DNA from 4 places in the Mixta hanseatica genome. Region 1 is predicted to be linked to each of the others. Evidence: predicted binding sites of a transcription regulator. Region 1 holds the regulator's gene; each other region holds the start of a gene.
What was found. Region 1 encodes CRP, which controls carbon source genes, mostly activating them, when cyclic AMP is high. Its sites were predicted from a motif close to ATGTGANNNNNNTCACAT; they were not measured.
Positions count from the first base shown of each region.

Region 2: a site for CRP is predicted at 6,029-6,046, ahead of K6958_RS10690 (sugar transporter). Genes of this name have one in related genera too.
Region 3: a site for CRP is predicted at 2,974-2,991, ahead of deoC (deoxyribose-phosphate aldolase). Genes of this name have one in related genera too.
Region 4: a site for CRP is predicted at 2,142-2,159, ahead of azuC (stress response protein AzuC). Genes of this name have one in related genera too.

Region 1 covers NZ_CP082904.1:403,099-410,686, reverse strand. Annotated here, with positions in the region: gene K6958_RS01835 (hydrolase) at 1-727, shown strand, start outside; gene K6958_RS01830 (YheU family protein) at 731-952, shown strand; gene K6958_RS01825 (phosphoribulokinase) at 1,076-1,945, shown strand; gene crp (cAMP-activated global transcriptional regulator CRP) at 2,250-2,882, shown strand; gene K6958_RS01815 (YccS/YhfK family putative transporter) at 2,944-5,019, shown strand; gene argD (bifunctional acetylornithine/succinyldiaminopimelate transaminase) at 5,050-6,273, opposite strand; gene K6958_RS01805 (aminodeoxychorismate synthase component II) at 6,363-6,950, opposite strand; gene K6958_RS01800 (putative adenosine monophosphate-protein transferase Fic) at 6,991-7,584, opposite strand; gene K6958_RS01795 (YhfG family protein) at 7,574-7,588, opposite strand, start outside.
Region 2 covers NZ_CP082904.1:2,211,043-2,218,630, reverse strand. Annotated here, with positions in the region: gene rhaS (HTH-type transcriptional activator RhaS) at 1-546, opposite strand, end outside; gene rhaB (rhamnulokinase) at 845-2,317, shown strand; gene K6958_RS10705 (L-rhamnose isomerase) at 2,314-3,570, shown strand; gene rhaD (rhamnulose-1-phosphate aldolase) at 3,582-4,424, shown strand; gene rhaM (L-rhamnose mutarotase) at 4,414-4,728, shown strand; gene K6958_RS10690 (sugar transporter) at 4,794-5,975, opposite strand; gene K6958_RS10685 (hypothetical protein) at 6,241-6,495, opposite strand; gene K6958_RS10680 (MFS transporter) at 6,864-7,588, opposite strand, start outside.
Region 3 covers NZ_CP082904.1:741,948-749,535, forward strand. Annotated here, with positions in the region: gene prfC (peptide chain release factor 3) at 1-400, shown strand, start outside; gene osmY (molecular chaperone OsmY) at 695-1,309, shown strand; gene K6958_RS03530 (DUF1328 domain-containing protein) at 1,443-1,604, shown strand; gene K6958_RS03535 (CsbD family protein) at 1,652-1,837, shown strand; gene K6958_RS03540 (TatD family hydrolase) at 2,077-2,850, shown strand; gene deoC (deoxyribose-phosphate aldolase) at 3,197-3,976, shown strand; gene deoA (thymidine phosphorylase) at 4,086-5,408, shown strand; gene deoB (phosphopentomutase) at 5,526-6,749, shown strand; gene deoD (purine-nucleoside phosphorylase) at 6,814-7,533, shown strand.
Region 4 covers NZ_CP082904.1:190,228-197,815, forward strand. Annotated here, with positions in the region: gene mqo (malate dehydrogenase (quinone)) at 1-302, opposite strand, end outside; gene K6958_RS00850 (YgiW/YdeI family stress tolerance OB fold protein) at 689-1,084, opposite strand; gene K6958_RS00855 (YgiW/YdeI family stress tolerance OB fold protein) at 1,120-1,515, opposite strand; gene K6958_RS00860 (DUF1158 family protein) at 1,686-1,928, opposite strand; gene azuC (stress response protein AzuC) at 2,235-2,312, shown strand; gene K6958_RS00865 (alpha/beta fold hydrolase) at 2,690-3,559, shown strand; gene K6958_RS00870 (hypothetical protein) at 3,552-4,943, shown strand; gene K6958_RS00875 (YciE/YciF ferroxidase family protein) at 5,000-5,476, opposite strand; gene K6958_RS00880 (con-10 family general stress protein) at 5,793-5,957, opposite strand; gene K6958_RS00885 (hypothetical protein) at 6,358-6,540, shown strand; gene K6958_RS00890 (SGNH/GDSL hydrolase family protein) at 6,886-7,588, shown strand, end outside.

The DNA.
Region 1 (7,588 bases):
CTGGCAACGCCGCGGCTGGCTGGGGGTGGTGATGCACTTTCGCGGCTGTAGCGGCGTCCCCAACCGCATGGGCCGCATCTATCATTCAGGAGAAACCGAAGATGCCAGCTATTTTTTACGCTGGCTGCAAACCACGCTGGGCCATGCGCCGACGGCCGCGGTCGGCGTCTCGCTGGGCGGCAATATGCTGGCCTGCTTGCTGGGTCAGCAGGGCGATGACTGTCCGCTGGATGCCGCCGTTGCCGTCTCTGCGCCGCTGATGCTGGAACCCTGTAGCGCTAAGCTTGAACAGGGATTCTCCCGCGTCTATCAGCGCTATTTGTTAGGCCAGCTCAAGCTTAATGCCCGGCGCAAGCTACAGGCCTGGCCCGGCACGCTGCCGATTGACCTGCCGCAGCTGGAGGCGCTAAAGCGCCTGCGTGATTTCGATGATGCGATCACCGCGCGCGCTCACGGTTTCGCCGATGCCGGTGATTATTATCGGCGCGCCAGCGCCATGCCGCTGCTGCCCGACGTACGTAAACCGCTGTTAATTATTCACGCTAAGGACGATCCATTTATGACCGATGAGGTGATTCCCGATCTAACGCGGTTACCTGCTAACATTGAATATCAACTGACGGAATATGGCGGCCATGTCGGTTTTGTCGGCGGGACGTTGCGCCGTCCGCAAATGTGGCTGGAGCAGCGTATTCCGCAATGGCTATCACCTTATCTGGATAACTAAGCTGTGATTATTCCCTGGCAAGATCTCTCTCCGGAAACCCTGGATAACCTGATTGAAGCTTTCGTGCTGCGCGAGGGCACCGACTATGGCGAGCAGGAACGTTCGCTGGCGGAAAAGGTGGAAGATGTCCGTCGCCAGCTGAAAAGCGGCGAAGCCGTGCTGGTCTGGTCGGAGCTGCATGAAACGGTAAACATTATGCCGCGCGGGCAGTTTCGCGGCGAATAGCGCTGCGGCTCGCTCTGTGCGGCCTGTCACATTAACAGGTGGTGACGGGCGCGCACGGTAATGACACTGCAGGCCGAAACGTGTTAACAATGCTCATCGCCCGATTTTACCCAGAGAGTATTTATGTCAGCCAGACATCCGATTATCGCGGTGACCGGCTCCAGCGGAGCGGGAACCACCACCACCAGTCTTGCCTTTCGTAAAATTTTTCAGCAGCTTAACCTGCACGCTGCCGAGCTGGAAGGTGACAGTTTCCATCGCTATACGCGCCCGGAAATGGATATGGCGATCCGCAAGGCGCGCGATCTGGGCCGGCACATCAGCTACTTCGGACCGGAGGCCAACGACTTCGGCCTGCTGGAACAGACCTTTGTTGAATATGGCGAAAGCGGCCGCGGCCAGTCGCGTAAATATCTGCATACCTATGACGAAGCGGTGCCGTGGAATCAGGTGCCCGGCACCTTTACGCCGTGGCAGCCGCTGCCGGAACCCACGGATATCCTGTTTTATGAAGGGTTGCACGGCGGCGTCGTCACGCCACAGCATAACGTGGCGGAAAAGGTGGATTTGCTGGTTGGCGTGGTGCCTATCGTCAATCTGGAGTGGATTCAAAAACTGGTACGCGATACCAGCGAACGCGGCCACTCACGCGAAGCGGTAATGGATTCGGTGGTGCGCTCAATGGAAGATTATATTAACTACATCACGCCGCAATTTTCCCGCACCCATCTCAACTTTCAGCGCGTGCCCACCGTGGACACGTCGAATCCCTTTGCCGCGCGCGCGATCCCCTCGCTGGATGAAAGCTTTGTAGTAATCCATTTCCGCGGCCTGGAAGATATTGATTTCCCCTATCTTCTGGCGATGCTGCAGGGTTCGTTTATTTCACATATCAATACGTTGGTGGTGCCCGGCGGGAAAATGGGGCTGGCAATGGAATTGATTATGCTGCCGTTAGTGAAACGCCTGATTGAAGGCAAAAAAATCGAATAATCTGCCTATTCTCTGTCTTCAGATAAGTAAGCGAATTGCCTGCCTGGGCTTTCAACAGCTAAACGGCAATTGTCCGATTCAGCACAAGCTGAAGCGAGACAACAGGAGACAGTAAGATAAAGCTGTGCTACAAACAAAGCTGTAATATTTTCGTTCGATGAAACGAGAACGGGACGACTGCACGCCCTTAAGCCTCGCAGTTGCCTGCATAATTTCCAGCAGGAAACGCTTGAAGATTTCAACGCCTGACAGGGAAAACTGCCCCCTGTATTTAGGGCACGATTACAACAGAGGATAATAGCGAATGGTTCTCGGCAAACCGCAAACAGACCCTACACTCGAATGGTTCCTGTCACATTGCCATATTCACAAATATCCATCAAAAAGCACGTTGATTCATCAGGGTGAAAAGGCCGAGACGCTCTATTACATCGTAAAAGGTGCGGTTGCGGTACTGATCAAGGATGAAGAAGGCAAAGAGATGATCCTTTCCTATCTTAACCAGGGTGATTTCATTGGCGAGCTTGGCCTGTTTGAAGAAGGCCAGGAACGTAGTGCATGGGTACGAGCGAAAACCGCCTGTGAAGTAGCCGAAATTTCGTACAAAAAATTCCGTCAGCTGATTCAGGTGAATCCTGACATTTTGATGCGTCTCTCTTCACAGATGGCGCGTCGCCTACAGGTAACTTCAGAGAAAGTAGGCAATTTAGCTTTCCTTGACGTTACCGGCCGCATTGCCCAAACGCTGCTTAACCTTGCCAAACAGCCGGATGCGATGACGCACCCGGACGGGATGCAAATCAAGATTACCCGTCAGGAGATCGGCCAGATCGTTGGCTGCTCACGCGAGACGGTAGGTCGTATTCTGAAAATGCTGGAAGATCAAAATCTGATCTCCGCGCACGGTAAAACGATTGTCGTTTACGGCACCCGTTAAGCTACGCTGAAGACACGGCGTGATGCCTGGCATCACGCCGTGTCTATTTTGGTGATGTAGTATGTGGCGGAGAATTATTTACCATCCCGAAGTGAACTACGCGCTGCGTCAAACGCTGGTGCTCTGTTTACCGGTAGCCTTTGGCTGGTTGCTGGGCGATTTACAAAAAGGGCTACTCTTCTCGCTGGTTCCCGCCTGCTGCAATATTGCCGGTCTGGATACGCCGCATCGGCGTTTCTTTAAGCGCCTTATCGTTGGCGGTGCGCTGTTTGCTTTTAGCAGTTTCCTGCTTCAATGGCTATCGTTACAGCAGGTGCCGCTACCCGTTACGCTGTTCGCCATGGCGTTAGTACTGGGCGTGACCGGGGAAATCGGTCCGCTTCATGCCCGCCTGCTGCCCGCTTCATTGATTGCCGCCATTTTTACCCTCGGTCTGGTGGGCAATATGCCCATCTGGGGACCGCCGCTGCTCTATATCGGCGGCACCTTCTGGTATGGGCTGTTTAACTGGTTCTGGTTCCGGCTGTGGAAAGAGCAGCCTATGCGCGAAACGCTCAGCCTGCTGTACCACGAACTGGCGGATTACTGCGAAGCGAAATATACCCTGCTAACGCAGCTTACCGATCCGGAAAAAGCGCTGCCGCCGCTGCTGGCGCGTCAGCAAAAAGCCGTCGATCTGATTAATACCTGTTATCAGCAAATGCATATGCTGGCCGCCAACCGCGATCACAGCCATCGCCATCTGATGCGTGCGTTTCAGGTCGCGCTCGATCTGCAGGAGCATATCGCTGTCAGCCTGCATCAGCCGCAGGAAGTACAAAAGCTGGTAGAGCAAAGCCATGCGGAAGCGGTGATCCGCTGGAATGCACAAACTATTGCCGCACGGCTGCGCGAACTGGCGGACGACCTGCTTTATCATCGGCTGCCGTCACGTTTCACAATGGAAAAGCCGCTGCTGGGTCTGGAAAAAATTGCGCGTCAGCATCCGGAAAATCCGGTCGGCCACTTCTGTTATTACCATTTCAGCCGCATCGCCCGTGTGCTGCGTACTCAACGTCCGCTCTATCGACGCGACCTGATGGCCGATCGCCAGCGTCAGCTGCCGCTGCTTCCCGCCCTGCGCAGCTATCTGTCACTGAAATCCTCTGCCCTGCGTACCGCGGCACGCTTTGCGGTGATGCTGGTGTTCGGCAGCGTGCTGGCGCTAACCTTTAACGTGCCGAAGCCGTGGTGGATTTTAATGACGATTATGTTTGTCAGCCAGAACGGCTACAGCGCCACGCGCGTGCGTATCCAACACCGAGCGCTCGGTACGCTGGCCGGGTTGATTATTGCCGCGGCAGCGCTGCACTTTGCGGTGCCGGAGTCATTAGTGCTGGTGATCATGTTGGCGATTACTCTGGTCAGCTATCTGTTTATCCGTAAATATTATGGCTGGGCGACCATCGGTTTTACCCTTACCGGCGTCTATTCACTGCAGCTGCTGTCGCTGAACGGCGCGCATTTTCTGCTGCCGCGCCTGATGGATACGCTGATGGGGTGTTGCATCGCTTTTGGCGGCATGGTCTGGCTATGGCCGCAATGGCAAAGCGGGCTATTGCGGCAGAATGCGCATGATGCACTGGAAGCCTATCAGGAAGCGTTACAAATGCTGCTGGGAAATGAGGCGTCGCCGCAGAAGCTGGCCTGGCAGCGGGTACGGGTGAATCAGGCGCACAACGCGCTGTTTAATTCCCTGAGTCAGGCGATGCAGGAACCCGCCTTTAATACGCGATATCTGAAGGATATGAAACTTTGGGTCACGCACAGCCAGTTTATTGTTGAGCATATTAACGCGATGACCATTCTGGCGCGCGAGCACACCATGCTGCCTCCTACGCTGGCGCAAAGCTATCTGCAATCGTGCGAAATTGCGCTGCAGCGCTGCCAGCAGCGGCTGGCCTACGACGGACCTGGCCAGCAGACCAATATTCTGGAAGCGCAATCAGACAATCAGGAAGGGCCGACAACCATTATGGAGCGCCACGTAAAGCGTATCCTTGAGCACCTTTCCGTGATGCATACTATTTCGTCACTGGCATGGAGCCAGCGGCCGCACCATGGCAAATGGCTGGTGCGCCGCCTACGGAAAAGATAAGCGCGCCCTTGCCGCGGGCGCGCCCCTGAATCAGGCCGGATTCAACACCTTATCGGCGGCCCTGGCCAGACGCGCCATACCCTCGCCAATATCCGCCAGCGGAATAACCAGCGAAGGCGCAAAGCGCAGCACATCGCTGCCCGCAGTTAAAATCATCAGCCCTTCGGCCGCAGCGGCGTTAAGAATATCGCGCGCTTTGCCCTTATGCTGCGGCTGAAGCTCCGCCCCGATCAGCAATCCCTTACCGCGAATTTCGCTGAACAGATCCAGTTTGGCGTTAATCGCTTCCAGCGCCTCAACAAAACGTTGACGCCGCTGTTCAATGCCGTCCAGTACCCATGGCGTATTGATCGTATCCAACGCTGCTTCCGCCACGGCGCAGGCCAGCGGATTACCGCCATAGGTAGTGCCGTGGACGCCCGGCGCCATCGCCGAGGCGATCTCGTTGGTAGTCAGCATGGCGCTAATCGGAAAGCCGCCGCCTAATGCTTTCGCCGAGGTCAGGATATCGGGCTGCACGCCGTAATGCTGATAGGCAAACAGCTTACCGCTGCGTCCCATTCCGCTCTGTACCTCATCCAGCACCAGCAGCGCCTGATGTTGATCGCATAGCTGGCGCAGCCCCTGCATAAATTCCTGGGTTGCCGGCACTACGCCGCCTTCGCCCTGAATCGGCTCGACCACGATGGCGCAGGTGTGATCGTCAATCACCGCCTTCACCGCTGCAAGATCGTTAAAGGGAACGTGGACAATATCGGCCGGCTTCGGGCCAAAGCCATCGGAATATTTCGGCTGTCCGCCGACCGATACGGTAAACAGCGTGCGGCCATGGAAAGCGTTATGGAAGGCGATGATTTTGCTTTTATACGGGCTGTGGCGCGTGGCGGCATAATAACGCGCCAGCTTAAATGCGGCCTCGTTGGCTTCGGCGCCGGAGTTAGCGAAAAACACCCGTTCGGCGAAAGTGGCGTCAATCAGCTTGCTGGCAAGGCGCAGCGCGGGCTCGTTGGTGAAAACGTTGCTGGTATGCCACAGCATTTCCCCCTGAGTTTTTAGCGCTTCCACCAGTGCCGGATGGCAATGGCCCAGCGCGGTTACGGCGATCCCGGCGGTAAAATCGATATATTCCTTGCCCTGCTGATCCCATACCCGGCTGCCTTTGCCTTTAACCGGCACAAACTGCGCTGGTGCATAAACAGGCAATATCACTTTGTCGAAGGTTTCCCGCGTAACCGCCATTTTTTCCGCTGCCATTCGCTACCTCATTTAATTTTACGTTAGCCATCTGTGAAAAAATAATCATAAAATATGCATAATAAGTCAAACGGAATTATGCGAAGGTATTAAGCGCCCGGCCGGCGGCGCAGGAAATTAGCCAGTAGCTGATGCCCCTGCTGACTCAGGATGCTTTCCGGATGGAACTGCACGCCTTCCACATCCAGCGTTTTATGTCGTAACCCCATGATTTCATCCGGCTGACCGTCGCGCAGGCTCCAGGCGGTCACTTCCAGGCAGGCTGGCAGCGTCTCTTTTTCCACAATCAACGAGTGATAACGCGTGACGGTCAGCGGCTGCGCCAGTCCGGCGAATACGCCACGCTGCTGATGAGCAACGGCGGAAGTTTTACCGTGCATAACCTGACGCGCCCGGATAACACGCGCGCCGAATACCTGCGCCAGCGCCTGATGCCCCAGGCAAACGCCGAGCAGCGGCAGCCGTCCGGCAAAGGTGCGGATAGCCTCCAGAGAGATGCCTGATTTATCGGGCGTACAGGGCCCAGGAGAGATCACCAGATGCGTTAGCGGCAGCGCCTCCATCTCCGCCAGTGTAATCTCATCGTTGCGGCGCACCAGTACTTCCGCTCCCAACTCGCAGAAATACTGGTATAGGTTCCAGGTAAAAGAGTCGTAGTTATCAATAAGCAGCAGCATTTTTACTCCGGGCTGACTAAAACGCCGCTATTCTACGCGCTTACTTCGGCTCGCTCACTACGTTGCTAAAGATATCGGTCAGCCCCTGCAAATCACCATTCACGCTCTCTTCGTTCGCCCGCAACCAGGCTTCGCGTTCTGTCTTACTCCAGTCAATGTCATATCCTGCATGAATAATTAACTGTTCAAAAAACAGACGCTGAGCGCGGCCGTTGCCATCGCGGAACGGATGCAGCATATTGATTTCGCAATAATAGTGCGCCAGCCTTGCCACAAATTGCTCAAAAGGGAGATCGGCCAGGCCGTTTTCTTCCTCAAGCGCGTCCATCAGGGCGTTGCCCTCTTTCTCGATATATTCAAAGTGGCAAAACGGCGTATTGCCGAGGTAGAGATCGATTTCGCGGATCTCGCCAGCCCAGTCATAAAGATCCTGGAACAGCGTACGATGAATGGCGCACAGATAAGGAAAGCCCAGGTTGCGCGGCCCCAGTTCGATGGTCGCTGCCCGCAGCGAGGTAAATGCCGCTTCCGCTTTTTGCAACTGAGCGGCATCATGCAAATCGAGACGGTTACGCAGCACATCGTCGTTTTGCCAGTAGTAGGGATCGCGCCCGTTCATTGCGTTAGCCGCCATATTG
Region 2 (7,588 bases), 1.8 Mb from region 1:
TTCGTTAAGCCAGTCAAGCAGGCGCAGCAGGCGGGCCTCTTGCGCATCGCTCTCCTGCTCGCGGCAGCCCTGACGTAGCAGAACCAGCAGTTGCATAAAAGTCAGCTCCTGGTGTACGCGTTGCCCCATGGCATCGCTGCCGTCAGGCTCCTGCAGCTGCGCCACCAACGTTTTCGCCTGCGTCATAACCCGATTGCTGATGCGCCAGTGGGAAGGGTAACGGCCATCGTGCTCCTGCGGCAGTAAATCCTGTAGCCCGGTAAGAAAGCGAAACGCCTGAGGACCACGCCACAGCACATTGGTCAGGAATAAGTTCTCCGTCTGTTCATAGAGATGACGATCGTGATCGCGCACAAAGCAGACGCAGCCGCCGCACAGCGACTGGGGCTGGCCGTTAAATATATGAATGCCCGCACCCTGTTCCACCAGCACGATTTCATGAAAGTCATGATGATGTTCAGGAAAAACGCCCTGCGGCGCCCGGGGTTCAATAGCTACCGGTAGATCGCCCTGCGGAAAAAAATCGTCGCTATGTAATACGGTCATGATGCGTCCTCGTTTACCTCTGTGCGACCGATACTAGCCAGCGCGCGCTTAACTTACCTTGAATTTTGCACCGCAAAACAGGGTTAAGCGGTTAATTTTTCCAGAAATAGCTGGAAATCTTCAAAATTGCGGCAAGGGTCACACCCTATCGCCACGGCGGGGAAAAACAGTTTTGTGAGCTGCTTCACGTCCTTCTTTACGCCCCTGCCAGCCGGGTAAAAACGTTGGCACTGGCAGCAAGGTGCGGAATTCGCAGCTTTTTACACTGGTGAGCATGTTTCATCAGGAAGCGAATCTTATGATGCACCGCCATTTTGTTGCTATCGATCTCGGCGCCTCCAGCGGCCGTATCATGCTGGCACGCTACCAGCCGGAGACTCAGGCGCTCACGCTGGAGCAAGTTAGCCGCTTTGCTAATCAACGTTGTCAGATTGATGGATATGACTGCTGGGATATCGACGCGCTGGAGCAGGCGATCCGTGAAGGACTGGAACAGCTGCTGGCCCGCGGCGTGGTGCCGGACAGTATCGGCATCGACACATGGGGCGTGGATATGATCATGCTCGACGCGACAGGCGAACGCGTCGGCCTGCCGATTTCCTATCGCGATAAGCGTACCCACGGCCTGATGGCACAGGCGCAGCGCGAGCTGGGCCGCGAGGTGATTTGGCAGCATACCGGCATCCAGTTCCTGCCGTTTAATACCCTCTATCAGCTGCGCGCTTTTAGCCAGGCGCATCCTGAACTGCGGGATCGCGTTGCGCACGCTCTGATGATCCCGGACTATCTGCAGTACCGTTTAACCGGCCAGATGAACTGGGAATATACCAACGCCAGCACCACCCAATTGCTTAACCTCGCCACCGGCGAGTGGGACGGCGCGCTGTTGAACTGGGCCGGCGCACGCGCCGAGTGGTTTGGCAAGCCGCGCCTGCCCGGCGCTCCGGTGGGAGAATGGCAGAGCCGCAGCGGTTTACGCATTCCGGTTGTTGCCGTCGCCACGCACGATACCGCCAGCGCGGTGTTGGCCACGCCGCTCACCGGCGCCGACGAGGCTTATCTTTGCTCGGGCACCTGGTCGCTGTTGGGCTGTGAAAGCCGGACGCCGTTTAATGACGCCGCCGCGCTGGCAGCCAATATTACCAACGAGGGCGGCGCGGAAGGGCGCTATCGCGTGCTGAAAAATATTATGGGGCTGTGGCTGCTGCAGCGCGTCTGCGATGAGCTGCAAATTGATGATCTGTGCGCGCTGATTGATGAGGCGGCGCACTATCCCGCCTGTCTGGCGATTATCGATGCCAACGATGCGCGTTTTATCAATCCGGCCAGCATGGTGCGCGAAATTCAGGATGCCTGCGCTGAGCAGGCGATGCCGGTGCCGCACAGCCCGGTTGCGCTGGCGCGCTGCATCTTTGATAGCCTGGCGCTGCTTTACCGTCAGGTAAGCGAAGAGCTGGCCGCGCTGCGCGGCGCCGCCTTTAAGCGTCTGCATATTGTCGGCGGCGGCAGTCAGAACCCGTTGCTGAACCAACTTTGCGCCAATGCCTGTCAGCTGCCGGTGAGCGTCGGTCCGATTGAAGCCTCGACGCTGGGCAATATTGGTAGCCAGCTGATCGCCCATGGCGAGATGGCGGATGTAGACGCCTTCCGGCGCTGCATCGCGCAAAATTTTCCTTCTCATCTTATCCAACCTATTTCAGACAGCGCGCTAACCGACAGCTGGTCGCGTTTTCAGGCGCTGAAACAACCGCGTAAGGAACTATGCTTATGACCAGGCTTACCGAACAGGCTTTTGAACTGGCGAAACAGCGCTACGCTGAGACCGGCGTTGACGTTGAAGCCGCAATGAATCAGTTGGATACTATCCCGGTATCCATGCATTGCTGGCAAGGGGACGACGTACGCGGTTTCGAAAACCCGCAGGGCGCGTTGACCGGCGGCATTCAGGCCACCGGCAACTATCCGGGCCGCGCGCGTAACGCGCAGGAGCTGCGGGCGGATGTCGATGTCGCTCTGGGGCTGATTCCCGGACCAAAACGTTTTAATCTGCACGCTATCTATCTGGAAAGCGAGGGGCCGGTGGATCGGAATGAGATCGAACCGCAACACTTCGCTAACTGGGTCAGTTGGGCGAAAGAGCGTCAGCTGGGGCTGGACTTTAATCCCACCTGTTTTTCTCATCCATTAAGCGCCGACGGCTTTACGCTTTCCCATGCCGATGACCGCATCCGTCAGTTCTGGATCGATCACTGCAAAGCGAGCCGTAAGGTTTCCGCCTGGTTCGGCGAGCAACTGGGTACGCCCTCGGTGATGAACATCTGGGTGCCGGACGGCATGAAAGACCTGACCGTCGATCGCCTGGCGCCGCGCCAGCGGCTGATGCAGGCACTGGATGAGGTACTGAGCGAAAAACTGAATCCGGCGCATCATATCGATGCCGTCGAAAGCAAGCTGTTCGGCATCGGCGCGGAGAGCTATACGGTGGGCTCCAATGAATTCTATCTGGGTTACGCCACCAGCCGTCAAACCGCGCTGACGCTGGATGCGGGCCATTTCCATCCCACCGAGATGATCTCAGACAAAATCTCTACCGTGATGCTTTATGTACCGCGTCTGCTGCTGCACGTCAGCCGTCCGGTGCGCTGGGACAGCGACCATGTCGTGCTGCTGGATGATGAAACCCAGGCGATTGCGCATGAGATCGTGCGCCAGAAGCTGTTTGATAAAGTGCATATCGGCCTCGATTTCTTTGATGCCTCGATTAACCGCATCGCGGCCTGGGTTATCGGTACGCGCAACGCCAAAAAAGCGCTGCTGCGCGCCCTGCTGGAGCCCACCGATAAGCTGCGCGCCATTGAAGCCGCCGGCGACTACACCGCACGTCTGGCGCTGCTGGAAGAACAGAAATCGCTACCGTGGCAGGCGGTATGGGAAAGCTATTGTCTGCGCCACGATGTACCGGCGGATGCTGGCTGGCTGCGCAACGTGCGCGATTATGAAGAACAGACCCTCAGTCAACGGTAAGGATGACACTTATGCAATCGATTCTTTCTTCCTGGTTTGTACAGGGAATGGTGAAAGCTACCAGCGACATGTGGCTGAAAGGCTGGGATGAGCGTAACGGCGGCAACGTAACGATGCGCCTGCTGCCGGAAGAGGTAGCCGCATTCGAACAGGACTTTGTGGCGGAGCCGCGCTGTATCGAACTGAGCCGTCCGGCGCCTGCGCTGGCCAATGACTGGTTTATCGTCACCGGTTCCGGCAAGTTTTTCCGCAATGTTCAACTTGATCCGGCTGATTGTCTGGCGCTACTGCAGGTGGATGAGAAGGGGCTCTCCTATAAAATTCACTGGGGCCTGGTGAACGGCGGCGTGCCGACTTCCGAGCTGGCCTCGCATTTTCAGTCGCATAGCGTGCGCAAGCAGCTGACTAACGGCGCCGACCGGGTGATTATGCACTGTCACGCCACCAACTTTATGGCGCTGAGCTATGTCGTAGAGCTGGATTCGGCGCGCTTTACCCGTTTGCTGTGGGAAGGCAGCACCGAATGCCTGGTGGTCTTCCCGGATGGCGTCGGCATCGTTCCCTGGATGGTGCCCGGCACCGATGAAATTGGCGATGCTACCGCACAACAGATGCAGGCGCACAGCCTGGTGATGTGGCCTTTCCACGGCATCTTCGGCGCTGGACCGACGCTGGATGAAACCTTTGGCCTGATCGATACCGCTGAAAAATCGTCGGAAGTACTGGTGAAGGTCATTTCAATGGGCGGCCTGCGCCAGAGTATTACCACCGAACAGCTGGTGGCGCTGGGTAAACGTTTTAACGTTAACCCTTGGCAGGCAGCGCTGGATACGGGACCGGCCCATGTTGCGTAAAGCCTTTGTGATGCAGGTTTATCCCGACTGCCATGAAACCTATCAGCAGCGCCATTCGCCCATCTGGCCGGAGCTGGAACAGACGTTGAAGATGCATGGCGCGCATCATTACTCTATTTTTCTGGATGCGCAGCGCAGCCTGCTGTTTGCTTACGTGGAAATCGAGTCCGAAGAGCGTTGGGCAGCGGTCGCGCAGACCGAAGTATGCCAGCGTTGGTGGGCATCAATGCGCGAACTTATGCCCTCTAATGCGGATAACAGCCCGGTGAGTCAGCCGCTGAAGCCGGTTTTTTATCTGGAGTAGGCTATTTTATTACGGCCTGAACGCGAGCAATAAAAAGGGGCCCTATGGCCCCTTTGTTTTATCTGTTAACCGTTGCTGCGCAACTGCGGATAGCGTCGGAAAATAAAAATGCACCAGAACAGCGCCAGCAGGCCGAGGATGGCGCCGACATTGCCGACATCAGCCATTTTAAAGTGCAGGCTGACCTGATTACCCAGCAGCGCGCCCGCGCCAATCCCGATATTATAGATACCGGAAAATAGCGACATTGCCACGTCGGTGGCGTCCGGTGCCAGCGACAGCACCCGTACCTGCATCGCCAGGCCGATAGTCATCATACCCATACCCCAGATTACACAGAGGATGGAAACCGCCACCGGATGAATCGCGGCGAACAGCAGCAGTCCCATGCACAGGGTAATTAACCCAATAGCGCTAAGCAGCAGCGCGGAAGGGAACTTGTTTCCCAGCAGGCTGAAGATAATGCTGCCTACGATGCCGGCAGTGCCGAAAATCAACAACAGGAAGGTGGTAAAGTTCTCGCCCTGTGAGGCAATCACCTGCATAAACGGCTCAATATAGCTGTAGGCGGTATAGTGCGCGGTCACTACCAGCGTGACCAGCAAATACATACCCACCAGCGCCGGACGACGGAACAGCATCGGCACGCTGCTAAGCGAGCCGGTATGCTCACTCGGCAATTTCGGCAGCAGCTTAACCAGCATCAGCAGTAGCACCAGCGCCGAGGCGCCGATCATGCCGAAGGTAATACGCCAGCCCAGATACTGGCCGATAATGCGTCCAATCGGTACGCCCAACACCATCGCCAGCGCGGTGCCGGTTGCCAGCATACTAAGCGCCTGAGTTTTCTTACCGGCAGGGGCAACGCGAATTGCCAGCGAGGCGGTAATCGACCAGAAAATGGCATGCGCCAACGCAATGCCGATACGAGACAGCACCAGCACCCAAAAATTCCAGGCCAGCAGCGACAGAAGATGGCTGATGCTAAACAGCAAAAAAAGCACCATTAGCAGCAGACGGCGCTCTACGTTGCGCGTCGCCAGCATCAGCGGCAACGACATCAACGCCACCACCCAGGCGTAGATGGTCAGCATAATGCCCACTTCCGGCGTCTTCATGGAAAAGGAGGCGGCAATGTCAGAAAGCAGGCCCACCGGAACAAACTCGGTGGTATTAAAAATAAAGGCTGCGACGGCCAGCAGTACAACGCGAAGCCAGGCCGTTTTACGGGAAACAGGTGTTTGCATAGGAATAAATGGATGCCAGACGTGTTAACAGAATTGATGGTTTCATCACCAAAAGGTGATGCATATCACATTTAATCACTATTGTGGGCGATTTATAGCAAGAGTGAAACAGTACAGTAAAAAAATTATCTGCCCGGCGTATCGGCTCGAAAAGAAAACGCATTCTGCTCTGGCGATTAAAAAGAGCTAAAGCAGCGCCAGAGTCAAAAGCAGCGGTGTAAGCGCAAACCCTAAAATACGAGGGCAGCGTTACCGGTATGAAACCTCAGCAAAAAGAGAGTAGCGTAAAAGGTTGCTGATTTTTAATGGCTTTTTTCTTTTTTAGCTGTGGGCAGCAATTTTTGCATCCTTCGGCACGGGGATAATATTTTCTTGCCTGCTTAAGGGCATCAAGCGGGGCATAGAAAGTGCCCAGGAAGAAACGGTCGTCCAGCGAGGGGAGCGAAGGACAACCGGCGCAATGCACCCGGTTAATACCCGAAGATCCTGCCTTAGTGTGTACATAATAAAATTGGCCCATAACTCACCCTCTGCTGATGTAACAATTTGCAACATAGTTATTTAATATAGTGATTTTTTTTGAAAAGCCAAATAAAAATAAAGCAGCCAGCATGGTGGAATATAACAATCACCACATCGCCCATGTTGATTTATTAATTATCTTTATAAACAATAGCTTAAGTTTATTTCTCGTGGTTAAACAGGTTGGATATAGAGAGTGAATAAAAATTGAGACGCACATTTCCTGGTAAATAAAGGGCGGGGTCAAATTAATTGAATGAACATTGGTAATATTTTTCAATATTTATGAGAAGTTGCGGCAGGTTAAAATTTCACTGGATATTGTCACGTAAAAGATAAGAAAGGCCGGACAATCCGGCCTGATTATTACTTAAGCTTGCCCGTTAACTGACATGAAGCAACGAAGGTGCGTTTCGATCCCAGGGTGCGCAGCACCAGGATGAACATCAGCAGCCATTCCGCCGCCAGCGTAGCCAGCACCGCCTGTTGATAATCTCCCTGCTGCAGCATTTGTGTAAACAGCGATCCTAATGCCATCGGGCCCATACCAAAAGCTGCCTGCTGCACCGTTGACAGCGTGGCGCTGCCGGCCCCGGCATAGTGCGTCGGCACGTCAGCCATGCCGATACGATAAAAGGTGCTGACAATTAATGCCTGTCCGCCACCGATCACCGCTGTCGCCGGTATCAGGGTGAAGATATTCACCGCTCTCCAGCCGTAGTAAAACATCGCCATCAGTAACAGCAGGCCGCTCATTTGTATCGCGCAGCCCAGCAGCAGGGTATGCCGTTTTCCCAGCCTTTCCACAATGCGCGTCGAGCTGACCGATACCATAAAGTAGGTCGCGCCTAACGCAATAAATGCGTTGCCGGAGGAAAAGGCGCTCATGCCAATGCCTGACTGCAGCGTTAACGCGACGGCAAACATAAAACCGCTCCAGCAGCTAAAAAAGAGTACGGCGAGGCTGATGCCAAAACCCATGCTGGGCAGGCGTAACAGCACCGGGGGCAGCAACGGCGCGCCGCCGCGCTTCTCCAGGGCAATCTCTGTTCGCCACAGCTGCGCCAGCAGCAGGGGAAACAGCATTAACA
Region 3 (7,588 bases), 340 kb from region 1:
GTTCCGTCGTATTCGTCTGCGCGATCCGCTAAAGCAGAAACAGCTGTTGAAAGGGCTGGTGCAGCTATCGGAAGAGGGTGCGGTTCAGGTGTTCCGTCCGATCTCCAATAACGATCTGATCGTTGGCGCCGTAGGGGTGCTGCAGTTTGACGTGGTCGTGGCGCGCCTGAAAAGCGAGTACAACGTGGAAGCGATTTACGAATCGGTTAACGTCTCTACCGCGCGCTGGGTTGAATACGACGATGTGAAGAAATTCGACGAGTTCCAGCGTAAGAATGAAATTAACCTGGCGCTGGACGGCGGCGACAATCTGACTTACATCGCGCCAACCATGGTTAACCTTAATCTAACGCAAGAGCGTTATCCAGAAGTGGTGTTCCGCAAAACGCGCGAACATTAATCCGCTTCGTTCAGGCATCGCGACGGCCTTACGCGCCATCGCGATGCCTTATTAGTACCAGAGCAAATTGTCCTTTCCTCGCTACAGACTCCTCTTAAAAAAACCTTAAAAACGTCTTCTTACCTGTTTTTTAACCAGAAAAGCGGGACGAATGGCGATCCTTGTCTATGCTTAGTTTGTCGGATGCAGAAAGTGGCGGCGAAAGTCTCCCGGCATCCATTTAAGCGGCACCGTGGTTTGTTGCCGCTACGCTTACGGTTGTAAGTGGAATAACGGATAAGAAGGAAAATATCGATGAACAAGACTAAGATTACTAAGACTCTGATGGCTGTGATGGTGGGTTCTGCGCTGCTAAGCGGTTCTGCCCTGGCAGATGAATCCATGTCGCAGAAAACGCAGAATACTGCGGATAGTGCAGGGTCCAAAATCGATAGTTCTATGAAAAAAGTCGATGGTTTTATGGATGACAGCGCCATCACCGCCAAAGCGAAAGCTGCCCTGGTGGATGACGAAACGATTAAAAGTACGGATATCTCAGTAGAAACGCAGAAGGGTGTGGTTACCCTGAGCGGCTTCGTTTCTTCGCAGGATCAGGCTGAAAAAGCCGTGGCGCTGGTGAAGAAAGTTGAGGGCGTAAAATCCGTCAGCGACAAACTACACGTTAAAGACAGCGAAAAACAGTCAGTTAGCGGTTATGCGGGCGATGCCGCTACAACCAGCGAAATCAAAGCTAAGCTATTAGCGGATGACATTGTACCGTCCCGTAATGTCAAAGTTGAAACCACTAATGGCGTGGTCCAGCTTTCCGGTACGGTAGAAAAAGAAGCACAGTCAGAACGTGCGGAAAGTATCGCCAAAGCTATTGAAGGCGTGAAAAGCGTTAAGAATGACCTGACGGTTAAACCTTAATGTTTTAGTGGCACGGTCAGCCTGGCTGCCGTGCCGCACAGTAAACCCGTTAAAAAAATAAAGTTCATGGGTGACTTTCCATGAATTCGCTGAGCTAAGCAGTTCGATTTTCACTATGGTAAAGGAGAGGCTTATGTTTCGTTGGGGTATTATCTTTCTGGTAATCGCATTGATCGCGGCGGCATTAGGCTTCGGCGGTCTGGCTGGTACAGCCGCATGGGCAGCTAAGATTGTCTTCGTGGTAGGTATTATTCTGTTCCTCGTCAGCCTGTTTACCGGTCGTCGTCGACCCTAGGTAACCAGCTAAACAGACAGATTCAGTGAATTTAGCGGAGGCCAGTCATGAACAGCGACATCGTTGCAGGCAAATGGAAACAATGGAAAGGCCAGATGGCGCTAATGTGGGCGGAGTGGTTTGATAACGACGACGCCTGGATGTCAGGAAACAATGACTGGCTCTCCGGTATTTTGCAGGAAGATTATGGCCGTGAGCAGCATGATGCCACCGGCGAAAAACGCTTACCCTAATCTGTTATAAGCTGGCCCGCTTTACTCTGTAGCGCTGCGCCAGCTTATCGTCTCCCTCACTTTTTCATTCTCTCTTTTCTGCACGACCAGACTTACATTTCCTGATGCTGCTCCCTCACCACTCAATACCGCTGTGTTAGCCAATCATTTTACAATGCAAGAAAGCATCAGGCCGCCTTTGGTGCAGCAATGCATAAAATAACGCAGAATAAAGCGATGTTTTATTAAGGAGCGCGGGCGTGAGATTTATCGATACCCACTGTCATTTTGATTTTCCTCCGTTTAGCGGCAACGAGAGGGAGAGCGTAGCGCGCGCCGTGCAGGCAGGCGTGGAAAAAATTATCGTGCCGTCGGTAGATGCCATGCGCTTTGCTGCCGTGCTACAGCTGGCCCAACAACATATGCCGCTGTATGCCGCGCTGGGGTTGCATCCCATTGTTATTTATCAGCACAACGATGCGGCACTGGAACTGCTGGAGCAGCATCTGATGCAGCGGCCCGCGAAGCTGGTGGCGATCGGCGAGATCGGGCTGGATCTCTATATGGAGGATCCTCAGTTTGATCGGCAGCAATATTTTCTGGATGCGCAGCTGCGGCTGGCGCGGCAATACGATCTGCCGGTGATCCTGCATTCACGCCGCACTCATGACAAGCTGGCGCAGCATCTGCGACGTATTGAGGTGCCGCGTCGCGGCGTGGTGCATGGTTTTGCCGGCAGCCTGCAGCAGGCGCAGGCGTTTATTGCTGCCGGTTATGCTATCGGCGTCGGCGGCACTATTACTTATCCTCGCGCCAGCAAAACGCGTAATACCATCGCCCAGCTTCCTCTTGACGCGCTGCTGCTGGAAACCGATGCGCCTGATATGCCACTGAACGGCTTTCAGGGCCAGCCCAATCGGCCGGAGCAGGTAGTTAAGGTATGGCAAACGCTGTGCGAGCTGCGTTCGGAAACGCCGGAAGCGATCGCCGCAGCGCTGGCCGCCAACAGTGAACGGCTGTTTCGGCTGGGTTAAACGCACTGGCGCAGGCGGGATCTTAAGAACAGGTAAAGGGCAAATGTGATAATTCTCACATTTGCCCTTCTGCGTTATGATAGTGGCTATAAAGCGGATCCGGCTGCGGCTGTGGCGCTTTTAATGCGATGAACGTCACATCAAATGTAAACTTGATGATAGCGTTTCTTAATTAAATGTGAGCTTACGCACAACAAAGAGTTTGCCCGTGGTGTTAAGATCGTAACATCAAAGCGAATCAGCATCGCTGGCAAGGTGAGATGGATCTCAACCCTCTTCAAGGAACCAAGACCTCGTGTTGAGTCTTCCACTGGCGGAAGCTCACTGAATCTTTCTGGAGAGCATTATGACTGATGTAACCGCTGCCGCGCTGCGTGCGCTAAAACTGATGGATTTAACCACGCTTAATGATAATGACACCGATGCGAAAGTGATCGCGCTGTGTCAGCAGGCGAAATCCCCGGCAGGCAACACCGCCGCTATCTGCATCTATCCCCGTTTTATTCCCATCGCCCGTAAAACGCTGCGCGAACAGGGCACGCCCGATATTCGTATCGCGACCGTGACCAATTTCCCGCACGGTAACGATGATATTGATATTGCGCTGGCGGAAACCCGTGCGGCCATTGCCTACGGCGCAGATGAAGTGGATGTGGTGTTTCCATACCGTACCCTGATGGCTGGCGATACCGAAACCGGTTTTAAGCTGGTTAAAGCGTGTAAAGAAGCCTGCGCGGCGGCCAATGTGCTGCTGAAGGTGATCATTGAAACCGGCGAACTGAAAGAAGAAGCGTTGATTCGTCAGGCTTCTGAAATCGCAATCGACGCCGGCGCGGACTTTATCAAAACCTCAACCGGTAAAGTGCCGGTCAACGCCACGCCAGAGGTAGCGAAAATCATGATGGAAGTGATTCGTGATAAAGGCGTGAAAGATCGCGTTGGCTTTAAGCCTGCCGGCGGCGTGCGTACCGCGGAAGACGCGGCGCTCTATCTGCAGCTGGCCGATAGTATTCTGGGCAGCGACTGGGCGGATGCGCGTCATTTCCGCTTCGGCGCCTCCAGCCTGCTGGCAAGCCTGCTGAATGCGGCCGGTTATGACAGCGCGCGCAGCACCAGCAGCTACTAATTTTCCTTTCATCCTGGCGGACGCCCGGCGTCCGCTAAAAATAACACTTCCGCACCGTTGGATCGGGACACCAGGCCTGATTTATTGATCCGTTAAACAGGGGGTTGCCTTGTTTCTACCACAAGAAATTATTCGAAAAAAACGTGATGGCCACGCGCTGAGTGAAGAAGAGATCCGCTTCTTTATTAACGGCGTGCGTGATAACAGCGTATCTGAAGGACAAATCGCCGCGCTGGCGATGACGATTTTTTTCCATGATATGACGCTGCCGGAACGGGTGGCGCTGACCATGGCGATGCGTGATTCCGGCGCGGTGCTGTCGTGGAAGTCATTAGATTTAAACGGTCCGGTGGTGGATAAGCACTCTACCGGCGGCGTGGGCGATGTTACCTCACTGATGCTGGGGCCGATGGTCGCGGCCTGCGGCGGCTATGTGCCGATGATCTCCGGGCGCGGCTTGGGTCATACCGGCGGCACGCTGGATAAGCTGGAGGCGATCCCGGGCTTTGATATTTTCCCCAGCGACAGTCGCTTCAGGGAGATCATTAAGCAGACCGGCGTCGCGATTATCGGCCAAACTAATTCGCTGGCACCGGCGGATAAGCGTTTCTATGCCACGCGCGACATTACCGCCACGGTCGATTCAATTCCGCTGATCACTGCCTCGATTCTGGCGAAAAAGTTGGCCGAAGGGCTGGATGCGCTGGTAATGGACGTAAAGGTAGGATCCGGCGCCTTTATGCCAACCTTTGAATTGTCAGAGCAGCTGGCGCAGGCGATCGTGGGCGTAGCCAACGGCGCCGGCTGTAAAACCACCGCGCTGCTGACTGATATGAATCAGGTGCTGGCTTCCAGCGCTGGCAACGCGCTGGAAGTGCGCGAAGCGGTGCAGTTCCTCACCGGCAGCTACCGTAATCCGCGACTGTTGGAAGTGACGATGGCGCTATGCAGCGAAATGCTAATTTCCGGCGGCCTGGCGCAGAACGATGCCTCAGCCCGCCAGCAGCTGCAAAAAGTGCTGGATAACGGCAGCGCCGCCGAGGTGTTCGCACGCATGGTCGCGGCGCAAAAAGGCCCGGCTGACTTTATTGAAAAAATGGACAGCTACCTGCCGGCCCCGATGCTCAGCAAAGCGGTTTACGCCGATGCGCCCGGCATCGTCAACGAAATGGATACGCGCGCTCTGGGTATGGCGGTGGTGGCATTGGGCGGCGGTCGTCGTCGCGCCAGCGACAGCATCGATTACAGCGTGGGTCTTAATGAAATGGTACAGCTGGGCGACTATGTGGATGCGCAACGTCCGCTGGCGGTGATCCATGCCGCCAGCGAAGCCAGCTGGCAGGAAGCGGCGCAGGCGGTAAAAGCGGCAATTAAGCTTAGCGATAACCAACCGGCCGCCACGCCGGTTATCTATCGCAGAATCAGCCAGTAGCCCTGAACAGCGAGCGCAACCTGAGCGCCTGCGGCTTGAAGTATGACCGGGATAGACGTCATACTGTTCTGATCGCTTTTTTATTTTTCTCATCGCGCGTAAGCGCAGGAGAGTGACATGAAACGTGCATTTATCATGGTGCTGGACTCCTTCGGGATCGGTGCCAGTAAAGACGCTGAAAAATATGGTGATAAAGGCTCAGACACGCTGGGTCATATCGCGCAGGCCTGCTTTAACGGCGAGGCGGATAAAGGACGCAAGGGGCCGCTGCATCTGCCAAACCTGACGGCATTAGGGCTGGGGAAAGCGGCAGAAGCCTCTACCGGCACCTTCCCGCCGGGCCTGGATCCGCAGGCGGAGATCATTGGCGCTTACGCTTACGCCCAGGAGCTCTCTTCCGGTAAAGATACGCCGTCAGGTCACTGGGAAATCGCCGGCGTGCCGGTACTGTTTGACTGGGGTTATTTCAGCGACACCGAAAACAGCTTCCCGCAGGCGTTACTGGACAAACTGGTGGAGCGCGCCGGGCTGCCGGGCTATCTCGGCAACTGCCACTCTTCCGGCACGGTGATCCTCGATAAGCTGGGCGAAGAGCATATGAAAACCGGCAAGCCGATTTTCTATACCTCCGCCGACTCGGTTTTCCAGATCGCCTGTCATGAAGAGACCTTCGGCCTGCAGCGCCTGTACGATCTGTGTGAAATCGCCCGTGAAGAGCTGGATAAGGGCGAGTACAATATTGGCCGCGTGATTGCGCGTCCGTTCGTCGGCGATAAGGCCGGCAACTTCGAGCGTACCGGCAACCGTCACGATCTGGCCGTTGAACCGCCGTCGCCAACCATCCTGAAAAAGCTGGTGGACGAGAAACAGGGCGAGGTAATTTCGGTGGGTAAAATCGCCGATATTTACGCGCACGTCGGTATTACCAAAAAGGTAAAAGCGACCGGCCTCGACGCGCTGTTCGATGCCACTGTGAAAGAGATGGCGCAGGCGCCGGATAACGCCATCGTCTTCACTAACTTTGTCGACTTTGACTCCGCCTGGGGCCATCGTCGCGACGTGGCTGGCTATGCTGGCGGCCTGGAGCTGTTTGACCGCCGCCTGCCGGAGCTGATGGCGTTGGTGAAAGAGGGCGATATCCTGATCCTCACCGCCGATCACGGCTGCGATCCAACCTGGCACGGCACCGATCATACCCGTGAACATATCCCGGTGATGATCTACGGTCCAGGCGTGAAACCGGGCTTTCTTGGTGGGCGCGATACCTTTGCCGATATCGGGCAGACGGTAGCGAAATACTTCGGCCTTTCCGATATGGAATATGGCAAAAGCATGCTGTAATACGCGGCTTTAATTTAACGCCAGCTTTTGCTGGCGTATTTCATTTTTTCAAGGAATAACGACTATGGCTACGCCTCATATTAATGCTGAGATGGGTGATTTCGCGGACGTGGTATTAATGCCGGGCGATCCGCTGCGCGCTAAACATATCGCAGAAACCTTCCTGGAAGACGCGGTGGAAGTGAATAACGTGCGCGGCATGCTGGGTTATACCGGCACCTATAAAGGTCGCCGCATTTCCGTGATGGGCCACGGCATGGGGATTCCATCCTGCTCCATCTACACAAAAGAGCTGATCACCGAATTCGGCGTGAAAAAAATCATCCGCGTGGGTTCCTGCGGCGCAGTACGTGCCGACGTAAAACTGCGTGACGTGGTGATCGGCATGGGCGCCTGCACCGATTCTAAAGTGAACCGTATGCGCTTCAAGGATCACGATTTTGCGGCGATTGCTGACTTTGACATGGTGCGTAATGCGGCAGACGCGGCGAAGGCGCTGGGCATCGACGCGCGTGTGGGCAATATTTTCTCTGCCGATCTGTTCTATACGCCGGACCCGCAAATGTTCGACGTGATGGAAAAATATGGCATTCTCGGCGTGGAAATGGAAGCGGCGGGCATCTATGGCGTGGCGGCAGAGTTCGGCGCAAAAGCGTTAACCATCTGTACCGTTTCTGACCATATCCGTACGCATGAGCAAACCACGGCGGCAGAACGTCAGACCACTTTCAGTGATATGGTGAAAATCGCGCTGGAATCGGTGCTGCTGGGCGACAAAGCCTAACGCCTTTACCGGACGAGGCCGCCTCGTCCGGTTATTCCCTTCAGCCCGCCTGCGC
Region 4 (7,588 bases), 210 kb from region 1:
CGAGAGATCTGGAAGGCTTCGTTAATATCGATCGCTTTGTTGATGTCGATCGAACCCTCTTTTTCTGGCGTATAGTTCATTTCCGCCAGTGCGGAATGGCCAGTACCGGCGTTGTTCCAGCCGTTAGAGCTCTCTTCCGCGACGTTCTCCAGACGCTCTACCATTTTGATAGACCAGCCTGGTTCCAGCTCCTGAAGATAAGTCCCCAGGGTGGCGCTCATAATTCCCCCGCCGATGAGTAGTACATCGACGTCCTCTTTATCTTCTGCTACTGCATGCTTACTTAGGCCTAAAGCATTCATACACAGCGTCAGAAGTAATGCTGTTTTACGCATGAGGCGGCATCTCCGTCTGTTGATGGCTCAACAGATAATTGCAGGTGAAAGAGTCCAGCTTCTGCTAGGCGGGTTGCTCTCTTTCCACAACTAAAAGCGAACGAAATAACCCCACACAATGTGAAGGTTAACCACACGTTATAAGTGCGCTAAGGAATATAACATTCTCGCAATAAAATTGAATAATTTGTTTAAAATTTAAAAGTTGTTTGAATTTTAACCAAGCTGAAGCGGTTAGCCTCACACTTTTTGTGATAAAAAGGCCAGAAAAACGCAGAAGGCTTAACAAAAGGGATCCCAGGTAAGCGTTCCCTTACTTTTTGCGGTAAGGGAACGAAAAATCGCGAGGGATTTTACAGCAGGTGCAACTTCTTCACGTCAATCAACAGAGTTTTGCCGTGGCGCAACAGGGTACCGTTAACCGAGATCAAATCGTCCGGTTTTACTTCCTGACCCTGCCAGACGCCATCGTCAATTTGTAACTGTACGGTGCCGGAGCGATCGCGCAGTTCCCAGGTTTTTTTACCGGTCTGGCGGATAATATTGCCCTGCAAGGTTACCCAGGTGCCGGTAGAAAGCTGCGCTAGCTGATGGGTGGCGGTCAGCTGTTGATTATCCGTGACCGCGCGGTAGCCATCTTTCTGATCTTCCGGCGGCGGCGCTTTGCCGTCTGGATTAAAGCCGCCATCGGCGGCCAGAGCCGGAGCGGCAAACAGAGCTGCCAGGCATAACGTCAGGATTTTATTCATCGCCTTCTCCTGCGGTTATCAGTAGCGCTGCGCTATCAGGGATCGCCCAACTGTTGCACATCAATCCAGCGACGCTCACCATCCTGACGAACACGACCGTTCATACGCACCTGATCTTTGGCATCATAGGTTTTGCCTGCCCAGACTTTTTCCGGGATAACCAGGTCAATGGTTTGATCACCATGACCGCGTAGCTGATAGCGGTTATCGCCTTTTTGCTTAATGATATAGCCTTCAACCGTTACCCAGGCGCCATCTCGCATGGTTTTTACCAGTTCCAAAGGCGCTGAGGTGGTATCTTCGGTTCCTTTATAGCCGCTATCCTGATTGGTCGGCGGCGCTTCGCCGCTTTTATAGCCGCCGTTATCCTCGGCAAAGGCTGGCAGCGTGAAAAGGGCGATCAGGGCTGCAATAGTCAACTTTTTAGCCATACATTCTCCTTAATAACTGTCCGTTCGGGCCAGGCGAAAAACGCCTTTGCTGACTATAAGCCTGGCACAGTCTGGTGAAGTCGGGAGGAAAACGGCGTACGGCCGCCTTGATATTGCACAACTTTAGGAAAACAGGTCGTTACGTAAGGCTGAACGGTGCGCGGCAGGAATTAGACTTTACCGAAACGACGCCAGAGAAAACGCAGCACAAAAAATTCCATTGTTCCCAGTACCAGAAACCACAGGCACAGCACAAAAGTATAAAACTGATTCAGGTCGCTAAAATGAAACAGCGACATCATGCGGGCAGTCAGCTCCGGGCCTGGAGAAGGCGCGGGCAGCAGCAGCGCAGACAGAAAGCCCAGGAGCAAAATACTCATCGGAGCAAGCCAATTTTCAAACGTGGATTTCATAAGGTTCAGGACGGCAAAGAAACGAGAAGAGTATTGTCGGTGAATCCGCGTATGGGTTCAACGTTTAGCGGCCTGCCCGCACGGTGGCGAGAGCGTTAGCTGGTATTGATGCTAATTCAATAGCTTACCCTCTGCTTTTTTAACAAAAATGTTAAGAAACCTGGGCTCGTTTATCTTTTGTTTAAGTTTTGCTTTGCATAATCGCCGCGAATTTTGTGATCTGCTTCAAAAAAAGTTGCTGCAAAAAAGCGCGGTCGCTATAATTTTCGTTGTTTTTTTCAACAGAAGTTAAGCAGGTCATTTGTTATGAAAAAGTTCTTCCGGTATGTGTTTCACGCTTACGTTGAAACCTTTAAGCACGTACCGCCCGGCGCACTGAACTAACGGCGCCGCCGCACCGAAACCCTCGATAACCGCGGCCAGGGAACGACCGATGGTTATCAAACCCTGCTTTTATCTCTCTCCTGCGTTTATTTTACTTGCGCTCTTCCTGGTTAAACGCTGGCTCACGCCTGTTTATCGTACCCGCTTACCTTTTTGTTTCTCATCGCATTGCTCTGCCGGGTCTACGGCAATTTTCTTAAATCACCGTTGTTGCTAACCGCCGCACATTTTTATCAACCGTTGTTGTGAAGCGGCGCGGCAAACAAGGCGAAGCGCTATTTAGCGCCTAAACTTAGCGGGTATCCCTAACCTGAGAGCAGCTGATGAAGAGAGCAACCCGGAGACGCGGGCCGAATAACCGCACACTTCTTCTCGGTATGGCCGCAGCACTGGCCGGTACGGCGCTGTTTGTTAAGCAATGGCGCAAATGGCAGCAAACGCCGCCCGTGGGCATTCATAGTCATCAGGCGGGGCTGGCCGGGTATTATCAGCAGGTGGGGCCGTGGCGGATGTTCACTCGCGCCACGCCGGAGACCCGTCCCGGCTTGCCGGTGGTCCTGCTGCATGGCCTGGTGCTTTCCGGACGGGCGATGGAAGATTTAGCGCTGGCGCTGGGCTGGGAATATCGGGTGCTGGTGCCTGACCTGCCGGGCTTCGGCGGCAGCTCATTGCCGGTCTCGCAGCCGGTGCTCAATGTCGATCAGCTGGCAGAAGCGCTGTGGATGTGGATGCAGCAGAATCAGCTATCGCGCGCTATTTTCGTCGGCAACTCGATGGGTTGCCAGGTGCTGGCCGCACTGGCGGTTGCGCACCCTGAAGCGGTCGCCGGACTGGTGCTGCAAGGGCCGACCGTCGATCGCCATAACCGTTCGCTACTGCGCCAAATCTGGCTTGACTGGCGCAACGGTCGTCGGGAAGCGCATCGTTCGCCCGCTGCGCTCAGTCGAATCGATTATGCCAAGGCGGGCATCTGGCGCGCTATCGGTACCGTACGCGCCATGATGCGCGATCGCATTGAACAACGTTTGCCGCATATTAAAGCGCCTACGCTGGTAGTACGCGGCTCATACGATGTGGTTTCTCCCGCCCGCTGGGTGGCTGAAATGGTGGCGCTGCTGCCGCACGGCGAGCTGATGACCCTGCCGCAGGGTACCCATACGCTGCACTATGTTTATCCCTGGAGTTACAGCCGCGCTATACGGCCTTTTATCGCTCGCGTGCAGAAGGAACAGGAAAACCATGAGTAAACCGCCAAAAGGCATTGCCCGTTTTGACTCCGCTGCCGCGATGGTAATGGCGCTCAGCAATGCGTTACATCAGCGCCCTTTTAGCAGCCCCAGCCAGTCGCCGACGCTGGATCGCGTGTTGCCTGCCTTGAACAAGCTGCCTGAGCGCGTGCGCGAATGGGGCTACGCGCTTGGCGGCATGGCTGAAGGCATTTCGCTTAGCCAGGCGCAGCAGCTGGATATTGAAGGGATCGCGCGCTGGGTAGCGAATCAATATCCTCAGCAGCAATATCAGGCGGCGTTTGTCGGCTCCTCCAACGGCGCGATGGTGCATCTGGCGGCGGCGATGGGCGTGCCCTGGCTGCCGCAAACCTTTTTGTGTCCGGTACGTTCGCTACACAACGATCCGGATGATGCGCAAAAAGGTATGGCGGATGGCAAACCGATCACCGATGCGCTGCTGGCGGCCTCGCCGCATCTGGCGGTGCATCAAATGCAGGACCCGAATCAGGATCGATTGATGCTGGATCAGATGTCCTACTTCCGCCTGAAACACCGTAAGCTGCCGTTGGAATACCATGAGTTTTTATTAAGCGCACTGCCGCCGGGCGGCACGCTGGTGATCAATCACTGTACGCAGCAGTGGCCCGCCACACGCACCAGCGATCGCTCATTTTATCAGTTTGGCGCAGTGGGCGGCGCAACGGAGCAGGAATATTTTTCCGGTGGACCGCGCGTGATGGAATATTTGGCGCGCTGCGGTATCGAGCGGGAAAAATGGGAGCCGCCAGCGCCGGACACGACCGTACCGGAAGCGGAGTGGGGATTTGACGCGCATTTAATGGCCGAATTGAAAAAGCTGGCCAACAGCCAGAACTGGAAGCTGGTAGAACTGCGCTATGAAAATCCGGAGGCGCTAAGCTTTGTGACCGCCGAAATTTACCGCGACTGGTATCTGTCAGCTGGCGTTATCGCTTCACGCCTGGTGGTGGATAATTTTCTGTTAATGGACCCCTGGACCACCATGCAGCAGTATGCAGTTCCGTTCTGGCTAACGTTCTGCACTGAACCTTCCGCGAACAGTTTGCAGCGCTACCTCGATCGTCAGCCGCCGTTCCGTAATATTGATCTACTGTTGTTTTCTCACGGCACAGAAAGTATTGGTATGGCGTCGATTGAACGCTGGCAGCAATTGCTTAACTACGCCACGGATGAGGGTGCGTTTGTCGGTGTCGATACGGAACGTTATCCACGTGATTTCGCTACGTTAACGCGCTTCGATGAGGAGTTACGGCAGAGAGCGCCGCTATTGCCGCCGCCCGAGCCGCTAACAACAGAGAAATTTTTAGCGGGCGTACAGCGTTACGGAGAGAAATTTCAGGTGGAGTGTTTGCTGCATAACTAAACTCAGACGGGGCAGGGCCAGCAGCCAGGCCGGAAGCCTGACTGCTGATAAGGCAATTACTGCGTTTTTTCAGCGATGATGGTGAGTTTTTCATCAGTCGCTTTTTCTTCCTGCAATGTCTCTTCCAGCAGGCGAGCCGCTTCTTTATAGCCCAGTTTCTGAGCCAGCGCACGCAGGGTACCGTAGGCGGCGATTTCGTAGTGCTCAACTTTCTGCGCGGCACCGATCAGGCCCGCATCGCGCACCACGCCTTTCTCTACGGAATCGATAATTTCCTGCGCTTCTTCCACCAGGCCTTCCAGCGCGTGACATTTCATACGCTTAATCCGTACGTCAGGGGTAGCCTCAACCAGTTGGTCAAGACGCTCGATCTGACCCTGGGTTTCTTCCAGATGGGTTTTGAATGCTTCGATAAGTTTTTCATCGCTAGCGGCGCGTGCCATTTTCGGCAGAGCGCGGCTGATTTGCTTCTCAGCACTGTAAACATCGGACAGATCGTGAATAAACAGGTCTTCCAGCGTTTTAATACTCATCGTAATCTCCATAACCAAAGGATAATAATTTATAAGTTCAGGGTAACGTGCCCTGTTAATTTTCAGTATAGACAAAAATAAACAAATGCAACGGTAGAAATAGAATATTAGGATTCATCCGCTCGCTGCCGCTGCGCTTGTTTTAAATAAACCAACGATCGGGTAGCGAATATTTAGCAATAGTCAAATAGACGTACTGAATATTAAAAAAGGATAAGAGGACGCGTGGAGTACGGTCAATAAATGAGGCTACCCGCAGCACGTGACGCCGTGCTGCGGGTTTCGCTAATCTTTATAAGGGCTTACCTGGGAAAAATTAGCTGCGGCGGCTGTTCTGCCCGCCTTTTTTGCCTGCTTCAGAGGCTTTTTCGCGGTCATTTTTAAAGTTACCGCCGCTGTGTTGGCCGCCTTTTTTACCGGCTTCAGAGGCTTTCTCACGATCTTCTGCAAAGTTACCTGAACCGCCACGATGCTGAGTCATATTATTTCTCCTCATGTGTATTAACAGAATGCATATATTTATTAGTGGGCGATAAATATATGCGCATCCAACGTTTCTAAATCTAGCGGCTGAGGATGATATTGCAAGTCAGGCGCAGCTAAAAGTTTTTCTTGTGGCGATTAATATGACATAAGTTCGCGTTACGTAACGGGTAAATGAAAATGTTATATTTTATGAATGACAGGAGACATATATAATTAGCCGCTTCGCTTGTCACCTGTCAGGCGGCGTAATAACGGGTTTTAACAGCTAACCCAGTTTATTCCAGGCCTCATTCCCGCCTTTCCTTCAGGTCCGATCAGTTAAAAAATCGAGGCCGTTTCGTTTTGTTTGGTCTTTAATTAGTTAGCAAGCTAATACATTACGGAGGAGAGGACTGATGAACACCACATGGTTACGATCCCGTGAGCTTCCCCAACTGGGCTCCTTTATCGTGTTGAAGAAAGGTAAAGTGGCGTGGCTGCTGTTCCGCAACGGCGGCGCGATTTCCCGTTCTGCACAGTGGTTACGGCGGCATTGTCATACTTTCGAACCGGTAAACGCTTCCTCCCGGCTGCGTTAAGCTGATCTTACCGACGCCAGCTATGATGGATGGCGTCGGATTACCTCACATCATCCTGCATAAAAAAACAGCCATAACCGAATAATTTAGCAGATAAACCGTTCAAACCAATGGTCTGATAAGCAGGAATAAATTATCGACTTAATTAGCTTAATTATCATTAGCTATTCATTTAAGATTAAATATTGTTATTTGCCGGGATGTTTATAATACTGGCTGCGACGATTTATTGTTTAAACTCCTCTATTGCATTGATGTGCTCAACAGGAACGTACGAAAGGGAATGATTTGTTGAGCTTATAGATAATCAAAGTTTAGCCACAGGAAAAATAACAAGGAATATTCATGGAAAGAATAGCGGCTACATTTTTCTTAGGTTTAATGTCAATAAATAGCTACGCATCTAACGGTTTCTTTCCCGCAGGCGATAATATCTTCCCCAGCGACGCCATTGAAAGCACTTCTGTTACGCCGGTTTCCGAATATAACCTTATTCTTAAAAATAGCCACCGTAGCGGAGTTAAAGCCAACAACAGTACAACCTATATAAAGTGCACTTATAAAATTGATAAAGATCCGACCAATCCAGCTTCGTCATGGGTTTGGGCTATGGATCCGCAGCAGCCCGATCATTACGCCATCGTCAAAGGATACTGGCGCGACAACAGCGCGATGACCAATATGTTTTATACCACCGCATCCGCCCAGGAGCTGAAAGAGATTTGTCAGTATACCTTGCAGAGCGCCGGTATTAACGCAGATGTCGTCGTGCCGTACGCCGGTGACACGATGTTTTCCTACTACTATAACTTCTGGAGCCAGGGCAGTAATCTGCCGGAAGCGACGCTCGATGGGATTAAGCTGGACAGGCTGGTCGTTTTCGGCGATAGCCTGTCCGATACTATCAATAGCTACAATGCCAGCTATGGCGCGCTGCCTAAAAATAGCACCTGGTTTTATGGCCGCTTTTCTAATGGTTTGGTCTGGCACGAATATTGGGCCAATGCATTAAATATCCCCTCTTATTCCTGGGCGGTCGGCGGCGCAG